Regions from separate parts of the Chromobacterium sp. CCUG 30098 genome, predicted to be linked through region 1. Evidence: riboswitches for the same ligand, from Rfam matches in the RefSeq annotation. Region 1 holds a riboswitch; the other holds the start of a gene.
The links. Region 1 has a riboswitch for manganese ahead of QUG03_RS10295 (TMEM165/GDT1 family protein). Riboswitches for the same ligand answer to the same signal wherever they lie in the genome.
Positions count from the first base shown of each region.

Region 2: it holds a riboswitch for manganese, as region 1 does, so the genes downstream of both, QUG03_RS06650 (sodium:calcium antiporter) here and QUG03_RS10295 (TMEM165/GDT1 family protein) in region 1, are expected to answer to the same signal.

Region 1 covers NZ_JAUCGS010000003.1:438,713-445,990, forward strand. The annotation lists gene QUG03_RS10280 (DUF1289 domain-containing protein) at 1-296, shown strand, start outside; gene QUG03_RS10285 (methyltransferase domain-containing protein) at 330-911, shown strand; gene QUG03_RS10290 (methyl-accepting chemotaxis protein) at 1,111-2,931, shown strand; gene QUG03_RS10295 (TMEM165/GDT1 family protein) at 2,997-3,566, opposite strand; yybP-ykoY riboswitch at 3,567-3,750, opposite strand; gene mscL (large conductance mechanosensitive channel protein MscL) at 3,789-4,244, opposite strand; gene QUG03_RS10305 (DMT family transporter) at 4,319-5,167, opposite strand; tRNA gene QUG03_RS10310 (tRNA-Asn) at 5,257-5,332, opposite strand; tRNA gene QUG03_RS10315 (tRNA-Asn) at 5,360-5,435, opposite strand; tRNA gene QUG03_RS10320 (tRNA-Asn) at 5,470-5,545, opposite strand; gene ygfZ (CAF17-like 4Fe-4S cluster assembly/insertion protein YgfZ) at 5,741-6,778, shown strand; gene QUG03_RS10330 (H-NS histone family protein) at 6,881-7,186, shown strand.
Region 2 covers NZ_JAUCGS010000002.1:216,443-223,720, reverse strand. The annotation lists gene speA (arginine decarboxylase) at 1-300, opposite strand, end outside; gene astE (succinylglutamate desuccinylase) at 915-1,913, shown strand; gene blaCHA (CHA family extended-spectrum class A beta-lactamase) at 2,032-2,919, opposite strand; gene QUG03_RS06655 (DUF3761 domain-containing protein) at 3,136-3,459, shown strand; gene QUG03_RS06650 (sodium:calcium antiporter) at 3,659-4,639, opposite strand; yybP-ykoY riboswitch at 4,696-4,840, opposite strand; gene QUG03_RS06645 (penicillin acylase family protein) at 4,951-7,116, opposite strand.

The DNA.
Region 1 (7,278 bases):
AGATCTCGCAGTGGTGCTTCATGGACGCGGAGGAGCGGGAGCGGGTGTGGTTGCAGCTGCCGCTGCGTCAGCGCGGATTGAAGATCGCCGCGGTGTTCTCCTGCCTGCCGGAGCTTCATCAGGGCGAGGATGGGGGCGAGTGGATGAGCGTGCCCTGCCTGCCCTTGTGGTTCCGCATGGAGGGGAACTGCCTGCGTTGGCTGCGGGTGGGAGAGCCGGCGTGTCAGCGCGATTGCGCCGGCTGGAGTCCGGCGCAGGTGGCCGCCTTTTTGCGCGAGCAGGCGGGCGTTGAATAGAACGAGGGGAAGGCGATGGCGCAGGACAGTTCTTTGACCGAGTTTTGGGATGTGCGTTATCGCGACGGCGTGACGCCTTGGGAGGGCGCGTGGCTGAGTCCGGAGGCCCTGGCGTTTTTCCAAGCTCAGCCTGCCAGTCGAATCTTGCTGCCCGGCTGCGGCAGCGCCGGAGACTTGCCCCTGTTGCTGGACTGCGGCCATCAGGTGCTGGCCGTCGATTTCAGCACGCAGGCGGTGGAGATCGCTCGCGCGCAGTGGCCGCAGGCGGCCGCCCATATCCGGCAGGCGGACTTTTTCGCCGTCGAGGAAACGCCGTCTTTCGACATGGTGTTCGAGCGGGCCTTTCTCTGCGCGTTGCCGCCCCGCCTGCATGTCCGCTATGCGGAAAAGATGGCGCGCTTGTTGCGCCCCGGCGGCGCGCTGCTTGGAGTGTTCTTTATCGCGGACACGCCGCGCGGCCCGCCGTTCGGCTTGGGCATGTCGGCCTTGAGCGCTTTGCTGGAGCCGGCTTTCGTGTTGGAGAGTTGCGCGCCGCAGGCGGAGGGCGTGCCGGTGTTTGGCGGTCGGGAGTGCTGGATGGTGTGGAGAAGGCAACACGGAAACGGGGATTTGTAATACATTGACATGGCCTATTTGATGATAATCAATAGTCAGCCAACTATTCCAAAAACAAGGCCGCTATCGCTTAGCATGGCTGACTGAAGTCAATAAACAACAATAATTCTAGATAACAGCGACGGGCGGGCCCGAAGCGCCGGAGGGCGCGGGGCCGGCACCAGCCGCTGAACGGGATTGCGGAGCAAGAGGAGAAGTCATGCAGTGGTTCTGGCGCGTGTATACCCTGGTGGAAAAGACTTTCTGGGATACGTTGACCAAGAAATTGTGCAGTTTCTTTTTCATCAGCGTGTTTCAGCTGGGCATGGTGGCTTATGTTTATTATGTGCTGGAAAACATACGGAGTTCGCTGAAAGGGCAGGTCGCTTCGCCCCAGGTGTTGGCCGGCATCGAGTCCAGCATCGACGGCGCGCTGTTTTGGACGATGGCGCTGTGGGTGGTCAGCGTCGCTTTCATCGCCTTCATGGTCTGGTATCTGCGCTTTCTCATCGTCAGACCGCTGAAAATGATTATCCGGATTTTCAATGAAATCGGCGCCGGCGAGGGGGATCTGTCCAGAGACATTCCCACCATCACCCATGACGAAATCCGCGAATTGTCGCTGTCGTATAACCGTTTCCTGCTGAAAATGCGCGAGATCATCAGCAATGTGCGGCTGATGACGGTGCGGATCGCGATGGATTCGGCGCGCACCCGCAAGAACGTGGTCGAATCGCTGGAGGGCGCGCGCAAGCAGGATCAGCTGGCGACGCAGGTCCGGGCCGCCAGCGATCAGAGCACCGAGGGCGTGGGCCAGGTCACTGAGCAAACCCAGGCGATCTCGTCCACCACGCTGGCCAATCTGGATGTGGCGCGGGAATCCTACGCCGAACTCAAATCCGTGGCGGAGAGCATCTACGGCATCAACCAGAAAGTGGGGCATTTCAATCACACGGTGGATGATCTGAGTCAGCGCTCCTCCAGCATCAAGACCATTGTCGATCTGATCAAGGACGTGTCGGACCAGACCAATCTGCTGGCCTTAAACGCCGCGATAGAGGCGGCGCGGGCCGGCGAGAGCGGACGCGGTTTCGCCGTGGTGGCCGATGAGGTGCGCAAACTGGCCGAGCGGGTCAAAAAGGCCACCGACGAGATTTCGCATAATATCGACGGCATGTTGGGGCTGGTGTCGGAGACCCAGGTGGAAACCGCGCAGATCACCGAGGACACCAAGTCGGCGCGGGAGATCGTCTCCAAGGCGTCCGACCATTTCAGCAAGATGATGGGAGACTTCGAAACCACGGCGAGCAGTCTCAGCCAGATCGCCGCCACCATGTCGGAGTTCGTCGCCTCCAATGGCCAGGTCAATCTGCATGTGGCGGAAATCCACGAACTGGGCCATCAGGTGACGGACCGTCTGAACCATACCGAAGACTCGGCCACCAAATTGTCCGGCGCGGCGGAGCAGGTGCAGCAACTGGTGGCGCGCTTCATTCTGGGCGAGGGCGAGTTCGACCAGATCATGCAAACGGCCCGCGAGGCGCGGGATGAATTGCAAACCATGATGGCCGCGCAACTGGCCGCGGGCGTGGCGCTGTTCGATCAGAACTACCAGCCCATCGCCGGCGCCAAGCCGGCCAAGTTCCGCACTCAGTACGACGCCAAGCTGGAAAAACTGATGCAGCCGGTGTACGACCGCGCCGCCAAGTCCGTGCCCGGCGGCGTGTTCTGCCTGGCGGTGGACACCAACGGCTACGCGCCGACTCACAATAGCTGGTATAGCCAGCCCTTGAGCGGAGATGCGGCCAAGGACCTGATCAACAGCCGCGACAAGCGCAAGTTCGCCGATGCCGCCGGTTTGCGGGCCGCGCGCAGCACGCAATCCTTCCTGCTGCAGACGTATACCCGCGACACCGGGGAGGTGCTGTCGGAAGTGGTGCTGCCCATCATGTTGTCCGGCAAGCATTGGGGCGGCTTCCGCCTGGGCTTCAACCCGGAGCAGCTGTTGGAGGCGCTTGGGCGCGGAGCCGCTCGGACTTGAAGCGCTGCAGGTCGGTAGGAAAGCAAAACGGAGGCCGCGGCCTCCGTTTTGTTTTGAGCGTTGCCTCAGATCTGCAACGGGCTTAGCAGGGTGATAATGCCCAGGCCGGCGAACAAGAGCGCGGCAACGGTGTGCACCAGCTTTTGCGGCAGCTTCTTCGCGGCCACCTCGCCCAAGAGCACCGCGGGCACATTGGCCAGCATCATGCCCAGCGTCGTGCCGGCCACCACCAACAGCAAGGCCTCGGGAAAGCGCGCGGACAGCGCGACGGTGGCCAGCTGCGTCTTGTCGCCCATTTCCGCGATAAAGAAAGCGATACAGGTGGTGCCGAACACGCCGAAGCGCTCCATGAGCCGGCTGTCTTCATCCAGCTTGTCCGGAATCAGCATCCAGCCCGCCATGGCGAGAAAGGAAAGACCCAAGCCCCAACGCATGAAGTCCGGTCCTATCTTGCTCATCAGCCAGTGACCCACCGCGGCGGCGGCGAAATGATTGAGCAAGGTGGCGACGAAGATGCCCAGAACGATGGGCATGGGTTTGCGGTAGCGGCCGGCCAGCATCAGGGCGAGCAATTGGGTTTTGTCGCCGATTTCAGCCAAAGCGACGATGCCGGTGGAAATAAGGAAGGCTTCCATGAAAACTCCGGGGGCTGCGCATACGCCATGACAAGCCCGCGCCGCAGCCCCGCGTTGCGCAGACATGTCATGGGTCTTGCCAAACGGAAGTTTTCGTCGCATGCGCCATGGCCGTGATGGCCAAGCCTGTTGACGCATGCCGGCGCTGAAAACCGCGCCGAGGCTACTCCCCCAGAACCAGCCGATTCTAAATCAGTTGGCGTAGCGGGGCAATCTCCGCTCTTAGAGTTGAGACGTGCACTGCGGGCATCGAGAAGCTTTTTCCGGAATGCTGGACACGCAGAACGGGCATTCCTTGGTGGCGGGGGCCGGCGCGGCGGCCGGTTCTTCGCGCTTCAGCCGATTGATGGCCTTGACCAGCATGAAGATGGCGAAAGCCACGATGGTGAAGCTGACCATGGCATTGATGAACAGGCCGATATTCAGCGTGACGGCGCCGGCCTGTTTGGCCGCGGCCACGGACACATAAGGTCCAAGCTGTTTGCTGCCTTCTTTTAGCACGAAGAACATATTGGAGAAATCGACGTTGCCGATCAACAGGCCGATTGGGGGCATGATCACATCGTCGACCAGCGATTTGACGATGGCGCCGAACGCGCCGCCGATGACGACGCCGACCGCCAGATCGATGACATTGCCTTTCATGGCAAATTCTTTGAATTCTTTAATAATGGACATGGTTGGCCTCTGTTTAAATAGCGTTAAGCATTATAGGACATTCGGTCGCCGTCGCTCCACCGCGGGTCTTTCTATCAGGCGGCTGAGCGTGAGCGGACGGGCAGGCTGCCAAGCAAGGCGCCGCCAAGAATGAGCACGATGGCGGTCAGAGCGACGGCGTTCAATTGACCCTGGCCGCTGCCTATCAGCAGCAAGGTGGACAGCAGCGGCGTGGCGTAGGACAGGGAGCCGATCTGCCTGGGGTCGCCTTCCTTCAGCGCGCGGTCCCATAGAAAGAAGGCGCCGCCCATCGGCCCGATGCCGAGCAGGATCAGGGCCAGCCATTGGCCGGCGCTGGGGGCGACGCTGGGTTCGAACAGGGCGTGACACAGCAAGGAGAGCAGGCCGGACAGCAGGCAGAAGCCGCCCACCGCGCTATTGGGAAAGCTGGGTAGTCTGCGGGTCAGCAGGCTGAAGGTGGACCACACCACGGCGGCGGCGATGGCGAGCAGATAGCCGGCGAGATGGCTGCTGGACAAGGCGAGCTTGCCCCCGCTGACAATCAGCGCCGCGCCGCTGAAGCCCAGCGCGCCGGCCAGGATGTGGCGGCCATGCAGCACGGTGCCCGGCACCAGGATGGGGGAGAGCATGACGATCAGCAGCGGCCACAGGTAATTCAGCAGATTGGCTTCCATCGCCGGCGCGTGCCGAAACGCGAAGAACAGCAGGAAGTGATAGCCGAACAAGCCGTAGATCCCCACCAGCAGGGTGGGCGCCGGGACTTTCCAGTCGCGGTAATGGCGCAGGCTGAGCAGGCTGCCGATCAGCAGACAGACGCCAACGACGAAGAAAGGGGGAAGCGAGCGTGTTTGAGCGCCAAGCGCGGCCAGAGAGGCCCAGAGCAGGATGGCGCCCCCGGCGAAGGCAATCGGTCTGGAAATCATTATTATTCCAATGGGGAGGGTGGGCCGATTGTAAAACGGAAGCGAAAATGGAAAAAGCCACAATCCGGAGATTGTGGCTTTTGAAATTTTGGCTCCCCGAGCAGGGCTCGAACCTGCGACCTGCGGATTAACAGTCCGTCGCTCTACCAACTGAGCTATCAGGGATCATAATGCGGTGATGCGGGCTTGTTTTGGCTCCCCGAGCAGGGCTCGAACCTGCGACCTGCGGATTAACAGTCCGTCGCTCTACCAACTGAGCTATCAGGGAATGGAAAACAAGCAATTCTCAAACTGAGCCGGAGTGGCTCCCCGAGCAGGGCTCGAACCTGCGACCTGCGGATTAACAGTCCGTCGCTCTACCAACTGAGCTATCAGGGATTTGAGTGAGGGCGAACTATAGCTTCAGCCTGTCGGGCTGTCAACACTTGCGCGGCTGAAAATCGCTTGCGTCTGTCGGGCGGCTTGGACGTGGCGTTGACGCCCGCAATTCACCGCTGGCGAAGGGAGGCGGCGGCGCGTTAAAATTTCGTTTGTTGACAATGCGGGAATAGCCGCGTTTTTGAGGTGGGTTAAATGAATCTGGACGGTAAGCTCAGGCTGGATGCGCGCGCGGAGCGGGCAAATAAAGATGCGGCGGAAATGAATGTTCATTTGCGGCAGTTGGAGTCTTTGCGCGCAGGCGCCGCAATATCGGTTCTGGATAAGCATAAAATCATCCAGGTGGCGGGAGAGGACGCGGAGGCCTTTTTGCAAGGGCAGCTTTCCAGCGATGTGCGGGAGTTGTCGGACGAAAGCCATGCCCAGTACAGCAGTTACTCTTCAGCCAAAGGACGAATGCTGGCCAGCTTCCTGGTTTGGCGGAGCGACGGCGTTTATTGCCTGGCGGTGTCGGCGGATCTGGCCGAATACGTGGCCAAGCGCCTGAGCATGTTTGTCTTGCGCTCCAAGGTGAAGGTATCCATTGCGGATAATCTGACCTTGATTGGCCTTGCAGGCGCGACGGCGCTGAATACGCTGGCCATTGAGCCGGCATTGGCGGCAAGCGTTGGGCCGCGTGAAATGATTCGAGTTGAATTGGGCCTGTTGATAGGCCTGCCCGGGGCGGGCTGGGTGCTGGCGGTGGATGAGGCCGGCGCAGAGCAGCTTGGCGCAAGGCTGACGGAGGCGGCGAGCCTGGTGTCCTCCGGCGTTTGGGACTGGCGGGATATTGACGCGGGCATCCCTTGGGTCAGTCTGGCGACTCAGGAGCAGTTTGTGCCGCAAATGGCGAATATGGAATTGATTGGCGGGGTAAGCTTTAAGAAAGGCTGTTACCCGGGGCAGGAAATCGTCGCCAGATCGCAGTATTTGGGGAAAATGAAGCGCCGCATGTTCAAAGTGGCATTTAAACAGCCGCTCGCCATCGGCGCCAAACTCTATAGCCCGTCCGTGGCGGGGCAGTCGATTGGCATGGTGGCTGCGGTTTGCCAAGTGGCGCCGGATCAATATGAAGGCTTGGCCGTGGTTCAATTTCAAGCCTGGGAAGAAGGTATTTACGCTGACGAGGCGTACACAATAAGGCTTCAACAACTGGAGCTGCCCTATTCCTTGAATGAGGGGGCTGAGAATTAATTGATAATTTCTGTTTTGTTTCCTTGACTTGAGTGGAAAGGCTTGGCTACATTATCATCTGTAACGCACCACTACTCTTACAATATATTTGGGAACATGCTAATGGAACTGTCGAAATTGGATTTTACTCAGCTGGTGGCTCTGCGCGCCGATGTCGAAGCTGAAATCAAGCGCCGCGAAAGCGAAGAAAAGTCCAAAGCCAAGAAACAAATCATTGAACTTGCTCGCGCTTATGGTCTGAGCGTGGAAGAAGTGCTGGGCAAAACCGGCGGCGTGCGCAAGCCGGTGGAAGCCAAGTATCGTCACCCGGCCAGCCCGGAGCTGACTTGGACCGGCCGCGGCCGTAAGCCGGTGTGGGTACAAGAGTGGATCTCCAGCGGCAAAGCCCTGGACGCTCTGGCTATCTAAGCAAACTGCGGGTTTGCAATGAATTTCGAAAGCGCCTGTCATGGGCGCTTTTTCTTTGTCCGACGGCCAGCGGGCCGGCTTGCGGCTTGCTA
Region 2 (7,278 bases), on a different contig from region 1:
GACCTTGATCGGATAGATGGCGGTATAACGATTGCCGTAGCCTTGTTCGGCGATGGCCTTGTCGAAGGCCGCGCACAGACGCGTGACGCGGTCTTGCAGAATATCGGGAAAACGCACCAGCAACGGCAGGTCCAGGCCTTTGCCGGACAGTTCGCCCACCAGGCGATGCAGGTCGATTTCCTTGTTTTGGCGCACATTCGGACGCACGACGATATTGCCGTTGGCGCCCATGTCGAAGTACCCCGCTCCCCAATGCCGGATGCCGTACAACGCCCGGCTATCAGCCACAGACCAAGCCATGAGTTTTCCCCTCAAGAACTGACGGAAAGCCCTGAACCCCGCGCAATGATGGGTGGACAGGGATTTCCAAAGGACGCGCCCAGGCCGCCGCCGAAAAAGCGATGAGCCAGCCGCAGGAGCATCCTTATGATGGATAACCCCGCTCCTTAGTGCGCGGCTTTCGGGCTGAACAGCTTTTATGTGGGCCTGGGATGTCGGAGCGAAACAATTGAATTGTAGGTTTGCAAAGCTGCAAACGAGCGCGGATTGTAACAACATCACGCGGCTTGACAAGTAAAAAAATGTATAAAAATCCGCATGTCCAATTTAATCGACAAGCCCGCGCCGAGCGGCCCGGCAAGCCTTGCCGGGCAAGGCTTGAGCAAAAACAGCCCCCTATATTTTTCTCATGCCGGCAAGCGGCCGTTTCTCCAGCCGGGGACCTCGCGGTTCCGGCAATGGACTTGTCCAAAATATTCAACAAGAGCGCGGCCCGGCGCGCCAAGCCGCGCCGAACAAGGCTTTTAGCCCAAATACGGCATGTTTTTTCAAATCTGCGCCACGCGCCGCCACCTGCCGCGCCGGCTCTGGTTACAATGCCCCGGTCATCACTAGCCGCAAGCACGAGCCAGCCCATGCGCGAGCATCACCACGATTTTCTGTCCTGGACCATGAATCCCGCCTCCCCGGCCTCCGCCGAATGGCAGCTCCACTCCGGCGTGCGGGCGCGCTGGCTGGATTACGGCGTCGTCGAGCTGGAACCCCTCGCCGCCGCCGCCGATTCCCTGCTGCTGTCCAGCGGCGTGCACGGCAATGAGACCGCGCCTATCGAGGTGCTCAACGCCATCCTGGCCGACATCGCCGGCGGCAGGCTGGCGCTGCGCTGCCGGCTGCTGGTGATCTTCGGCAATCTGGACGCGATGCGGCTGGGCAAGCGTTATCTGGATTACGATATGAACCGGCTGTTCAACGGCGCGCACGCGCGCCAGCCGGAAGCGCGCGAAGCGGCGCGCGCGGCGCGCCTGGAACAGGCGGCGGCGGACTTTTTCGCCTCCGCCCGCGGCCGGCGCTGGCATTACGATCTGCACACCGCGATCCGCGGCTCGGTGTTCGAGAAGTTCGCCATCTACCCCTATCTGCACGAACGCCCGCACAGCCGCGCGCAACTGGCCTGGCTGAAGAGCTGCCAGGTGGAAACCGTGCTGCTGCACAGCCAGCCGGCCAATACCTTCAGCTACTTCACCAGCCGCCACTGCCAGGTGGACGCTTTCACGCTGGAGCTGGGCAAGGCGCGGCCCTTCGGCCAAAACGATCTATCCCGCTTCGCCGGCATCGACCAAGCGCTGCGCCGGCTGCTGGCGGAGCCGGAGCAAGAACTGCCCGGCTACCGCGACGGCGACCTGCCGCTGTTCCAGGCCAAGTACGACATCGTCAAACACAGCGAAGCCTTCCGCCTGCACCTGGCCGACGACGTGGAAAACTTCACCGCGTTGCCGGACGGCTTCCTGATCGCCGAGGACGGCGAACACCGCTATGTGGCCGTCGGCGGCGATGAGCGCATCCTGTTCCCCAATCCCACGGTCAAGCCCGGACTGCGCGCCGGCATCGTGGTGGCGCCGGCGCGGCTGCCTTAAACGCGATTCAAGGTTCCGCGCGGACGCCCAGCGCTCAAGGGAGCCGCGCGCGACAACGCCGCGGCCATGGCCGCGGCGTCGTTCATTCCGGCAGGACCTGCCCGCCCCGCGCGGCGTTTCAAGCGAACTCGGCGGCCGCCACCCTCGCCACCGCGGCGATCACCGCATTGCGCTCGTCCATCATCGCCGTCGAGCCCCAGTAATAGACCGACAGCAACAACGGCGACTTGCCCGGCCGCCAGGCCACGGCCACGTTGTTGGCCGCGCCGTGGCCGCCGCTGCCGGTCTTGTCCCCCACCCGCCACTCCGCCGGCAAGCCGGCGCGGATGCGCAGATTGCCGGTGGTGTTGCCCAGCAGCCAGTCGTTCAGCAAACCGCGCTGCCGCTCCGGCAATAGCGGGGAAAACAGCAGCGCGCGCAGATTGGCCGTCATCGCCGCCGGCGTGGTGGTGTCGCGCGGATCGTCCGGCTCGGCGCGGTTCAGTTCCGGCTCGACGCGGTCAAGCCGGCTCAGGCCGTCGCCCAACGAACGGGCGAAGCGGGTCACCTCCTGCGGCCCGCCCAACTGCTCCAGCAGCAGATTGGCGGCGGTGTTGTCGCCGAAGCGCATCGCCGCGTCGCACAAGTCTTTCACCGACATGCCCTGCTCCACGTATTGTTCGGCGATGGGCGAATAGTCGATCAATTGCTCGCGCCGGTAGCCGACATGGCGGTAGAGCAGATCCGGCTGCGTCGCGCTGCGTTGCAATAAGGCGCCCACCAGCAGCAGCGTGAACGTGCTGCACATCGGGAAGCGCTCATCCGCCCGGTAAGCCAGCGTCCGCCCGCTGTCCACTTCTTGCGCGAACACGCCGATGCGGCCGCCGGCATTGCGTTCCAGCTCCGCCAATTGACGCGCGGCCGGGGCTTCGCCCGGCACCCGCAACGGCGGGCGCGCGCAACCCCAGATCAACGGCGTGGCGGCCAAGGCCGCCAGCAAGACGCGCCGCTGCGCAAAATCATCCATAGATCAATCCCCAGATTCGGTATGACGGCGCGGCCCGTCGCAACGGCCGGCCATCGCGGTTTAGTTCCCCCGATGCGCATTGCCGCTATCCGCCGCAATGACAATGAACTAAAGTGCGATACATATTCTTTTGCGCCTGAACCCCGAAAATAGATGCGTCAAAACATCACGAACAAGTTCAAGCACTTTTAATGACACATTAAACAATCGAATGACATGAAAAAGCCTGCACAGTTCCGTATCCCCGCTTTGCGGCGCATCGCCGGCCTGCTCGGCCTCAGCCTGGCCCTGCTGGCCGCGCCGCTTGAAGCCAAAACGCCGCACACGCATCGGCACGCCAGCGCGCCGGCGCAAGAGCAGTTGCTGGAACACGGCAGCTACACCAACTCCGACGGCGTGGAGGTCCACAGCCCGGCCCATACCCGCTCCGGCAAAGCGCCGGCCGGCGCCAGCGCGCGCTGCCGCGACGGCAGCTACAGCTTCAGCCAGCATCGGCGCGGCACGTGTTCGCATCATGGCGGCGTGGCGGCCTGGCTCTGAGAACCCGTTCATAGTCTGCTGCGCTTCAGCGATACGGCGTTGAAAACAAGCTCAAAATGCTCATGTACCATTTGTACATTCCGCTTTTTCGCTCGTTTTCGCCTTGTCTCGCCCTTGCTCGCGAGACTCTGAACAGGCTCTGAGAGCCTGTTTACGATCTGCTGCGCATCGGCGATGCGGCATTGAACGGGCTCTTGCCTCACACCAGACAGCCGGCAAACAGTAGGTACACCGCGCCCGCGCCCAAGAGCCAGCGGCCGTCCACGCTGCCGCGGCGGAACAACAGCCACAAGCCGACGATCGCCGCCATCGTGGCCAGGCCGGACCACAGCAGGACGCCGTCGAACATCCACGGGGTGAAGAACAGGCCGAAGGCGCTGGGAATCGTCGCCTGTATCATCATCGCGCCGGAGATATTGGCCAATGCCAGGCGCTCCTTGCCCTGGCGCAGCCAGATCAGCGCGTTCATGATTTCCGGCAATTCCGTGGCCACCGGGCTCAGCAGCAAGGCCACCAGATGCGGCGCCATGCCCCAATGTCCGGCCAGCGCTTCCAGCTGCGCGACGAAACCGTGCGCCGCCGCCGCGATCACCGCCAAGGCCAGCAGGGCCTGCGTCGCCGCCCAGCCCAGGCCGCCGCCGGCGCGCAGTTTCAAGGCGTCCAGTTCTTCCTCTTCCGGCGCGGTGTCCGCGCTGCGGATCTCGCGCCAGACATAGGCGGCGTAAGCGGCCAGGAACAGCACGCCCAGCCAGGGCTTGATGGCGAAGGCCAGCAGGCCCAGCGCCACCTTGAACGCGAAAATCAGCAAAAACGCCAGTTGGTCGCCGGCCAGCCGGCGGTGATCGACGCGCAGCAGGTAGTCGCCGCGCCCCAGCCGGCTGCGGTTGCGCCACAGCGCGAAGCCCACCACCGCGTACGCCAGCGTGGCCAGCACCAGCGGCCCGCCCAGGGCGGCGCCGACGCCGATGTCCTTATGTTGCGGCGTGCCGCCGAAGGCCATCGCGGTCAAGGTGACGGCGCTTTCCGGCAAGGCGGTGCCGAAAGCGGCGAGCACGGTGCCGACGGCGCTGGCGCCCAGGTTCAGATGGCGTCCGCACCATTCGATGGCGTTGACGAAGTATTGACAGGAAAGATAGATCAGGACGGCGAGGCCGAGCAGAAACGACAGGGTCAACAGCATAGATAGTCTTGGGCCGGGCAAGCGGATGGACAATGGCGCAACGACGCGGCTTGCCCGGCGGCAAACGCATCGTGGCCAAAGGTCTCGCTTGGCGGCGCCGGCAATGCCGGCCGCTGACCGCGCCATGAGGAAAGCTCCTCAAGTTTGTTGACGCGGCCTCTTCGGCGGGGCCGAAGATGGCTACTCCCCAATGACAACGGCGCCATTGTGCCAGCCTGGGCGCAATGGCGCAAACCTAGGCGCCCGTCATGCGACGCCCACTGCGGATGGCGGCGAAGGGCCGCGACGTCGCCGCCGCGGCCGCCTCGGCGCTAGCGGCGGAACCACTCACGCTTGGACAGCGCCGCCTCCACCTGCTCGCGATTGAGCAAGGCGTCGCGCATGGCGTTCCGCGCCGCCAGCTCCATCTGGTCGCCGTAGTAAGGCGATTGCGGCTGGCTGCTGTTGCCGTAGGTGTTGATCACCTTGGCGCGCAGCGGCCGACCGAACTCCACCAGGGCGGTGAAGGTGTCGCCGAAGATGGCGCGCTGACGGCCGTCGCTGTCGCCGATATAGCTGAAGGTGCGGAAGGCGCCCAAACCCTCGGCGCCGCCGCTGGCCGGCTGGTCCAGCCGCGCCGCGCCGCCGGCGGGGCCGCGCCGCAGCCGGTAGACTTCGCCGAAGGCGATGTCCAGCGGCACGCCGGCCTGTTGCAGCCCCTGGGCCGCCGCGCCCAGCTTGCTGAGCGCGAAGCCGGCGTCGCGCAGGCCGGCGGGCGTGTCGTAGGGCTGCGCCGGATCCGCTTCCCGGCGGTAGCGCAAGGCCTCTTCGCCGCCGGAGGCCGCCACCCAGGCGGCGAACAGCACCGCGCCCTTGCTGGCGGCGTCGCTGCGCCGGTCCCATTGGGCCAGCACTTGCGCCGCGGCGATCAGGCCGGCGTCGCCGGAGGCGCGCGCATAGCCGATCAAATCGTCCAGCACCCGGTCCGCCAGCAGCAGCCGGGTGTCGTGCTTGGCGCTGAGCAGCGTGTCCAGGGTGAAGGCCGGCGTCTGTTCGATCAGCTCGATGCCGCGCTGTTCGCGCAGCAGCGGCGACGCCCGCGGCGACAGATAGCCGGCGTAGGCGGCCGGGTCCAGCGCCGGCTTGCTCATATACCAGGGCACGCTATTGGAGTTCTGCACCCAGCCGCTGGACGGATTGGCCACCTGCGGCAATTCGTCCAGGCGCAGCGCCTGACGCCAGATCAGATCGCTGCGGCTGCCGTCCACCGGCTGCGCCCAGAAGGCGGCGTCGCCGCCGGCGCGGCGCGGGGTCAGACCGCCGAAAGCCGCCCAGATATTGCGTTGGGCGTCGGCGTAGATGATGTTGTGGTAGGGATTGCGCAGCCGCGCCACGACGCTGCGGAAGGCCTTGAAGTCGGGCGCTTGCGCCATGTCCCACCATTGCTCCAGCACGCCGGGGGTCTGCAGCTGGTCGACGCCGACGATGCGCAGCGCGTAGCTCTGGCCGTCCTTGTCGAACACCGGGCCCTGCTCGGCGCGGCGCAGCGTCAGCTGCTCGGCTTGCAGGCTGCCGTCCGGCTGACGGATATACAGGGTTTCGCGCTTGGTCTCAAAGTCGCGCGCCACGCCGTCCAGCAGGTATTGCCGGCCGCTGAGCTTGAGTTGGTACAGGTCACAGCCGTCCTGGGTGTTGACGGTGTGCACCCAGCCCAGCCGCTGGTTGAAGCCGATGCGCATCACCGGCAGGCCCACCAGGGTGGCGCCGTAGATATCGTATTCCGGGCTCTTGAATTGGGCTTCGAACCAGGTGTGGCTGCCGCCCCACAGCAAATGCGGGTTGGCCAGCAGCATGGCGTTGCCGGAACGGCTCTTGGCCGGCCCCAGCGCCCAGCCGTTGGAGCCGCCGATCAGATTGATGGGGGTGGCCACCGCGTCCGGGTAGATCAGCGAGCAATTGGCCGCGCCAGTGGCGGTGGAGCCGCTCAGATAGCCGAAGAAGATGCGCAGGGTGTGGGCCAGCACGTCCTCGCTGCGCACCGGCAGCACCGCGCGCGCCGCCGGGCTCAGACCGCCGCTGGCGGCGGCCTGGTCGTTGACGCCGGCGACGAAGGCGTCCAGGTAGGCGCGCATGCGCGGGCTTTGCTGTTGCAGCCATTGTTTGGAACGCTCGGGGAAACCCATGGTACGCACCATGCGGTCCACTTCCGCCATATTGCTGGGGAAGGGCTCGCCGGCCTCGAACACCGCGCCGTAGTATTCCGCGCCGCGGCCGCGGCCCTGGGCGTACAGCCGCAGCAGCAGCTCCGGATGCGCCTGCATCTGGGCACGGCCAAAGGCGTAGGCCAGGCTGTCGGCGCGCGCGGCGTAGATGTGCGGCACGCCGCTGCGGTCCCACAGCACCTGGCTGCCGCGCGGCTTGCCGTCTTCGTCCAGTTCGCAGGCCGTCAGCAAGGACAGCATGGCGATGCCCAATAGGGCGAGGATCAAGCGTTTCACTACCCTTCCTCCTTTTTGACAACTTAACAATAAGCTGTCGGCCAGTATGCTCAACAGCGATGCCCGGTTCTTCACACTCTTGAAACGACGGAACTGGCCAGCAAGAAAGGAAGCACGTATCCAACGCGCCCAAAGTCCCTTCAAGTCTGCCGCCGGGTGGCA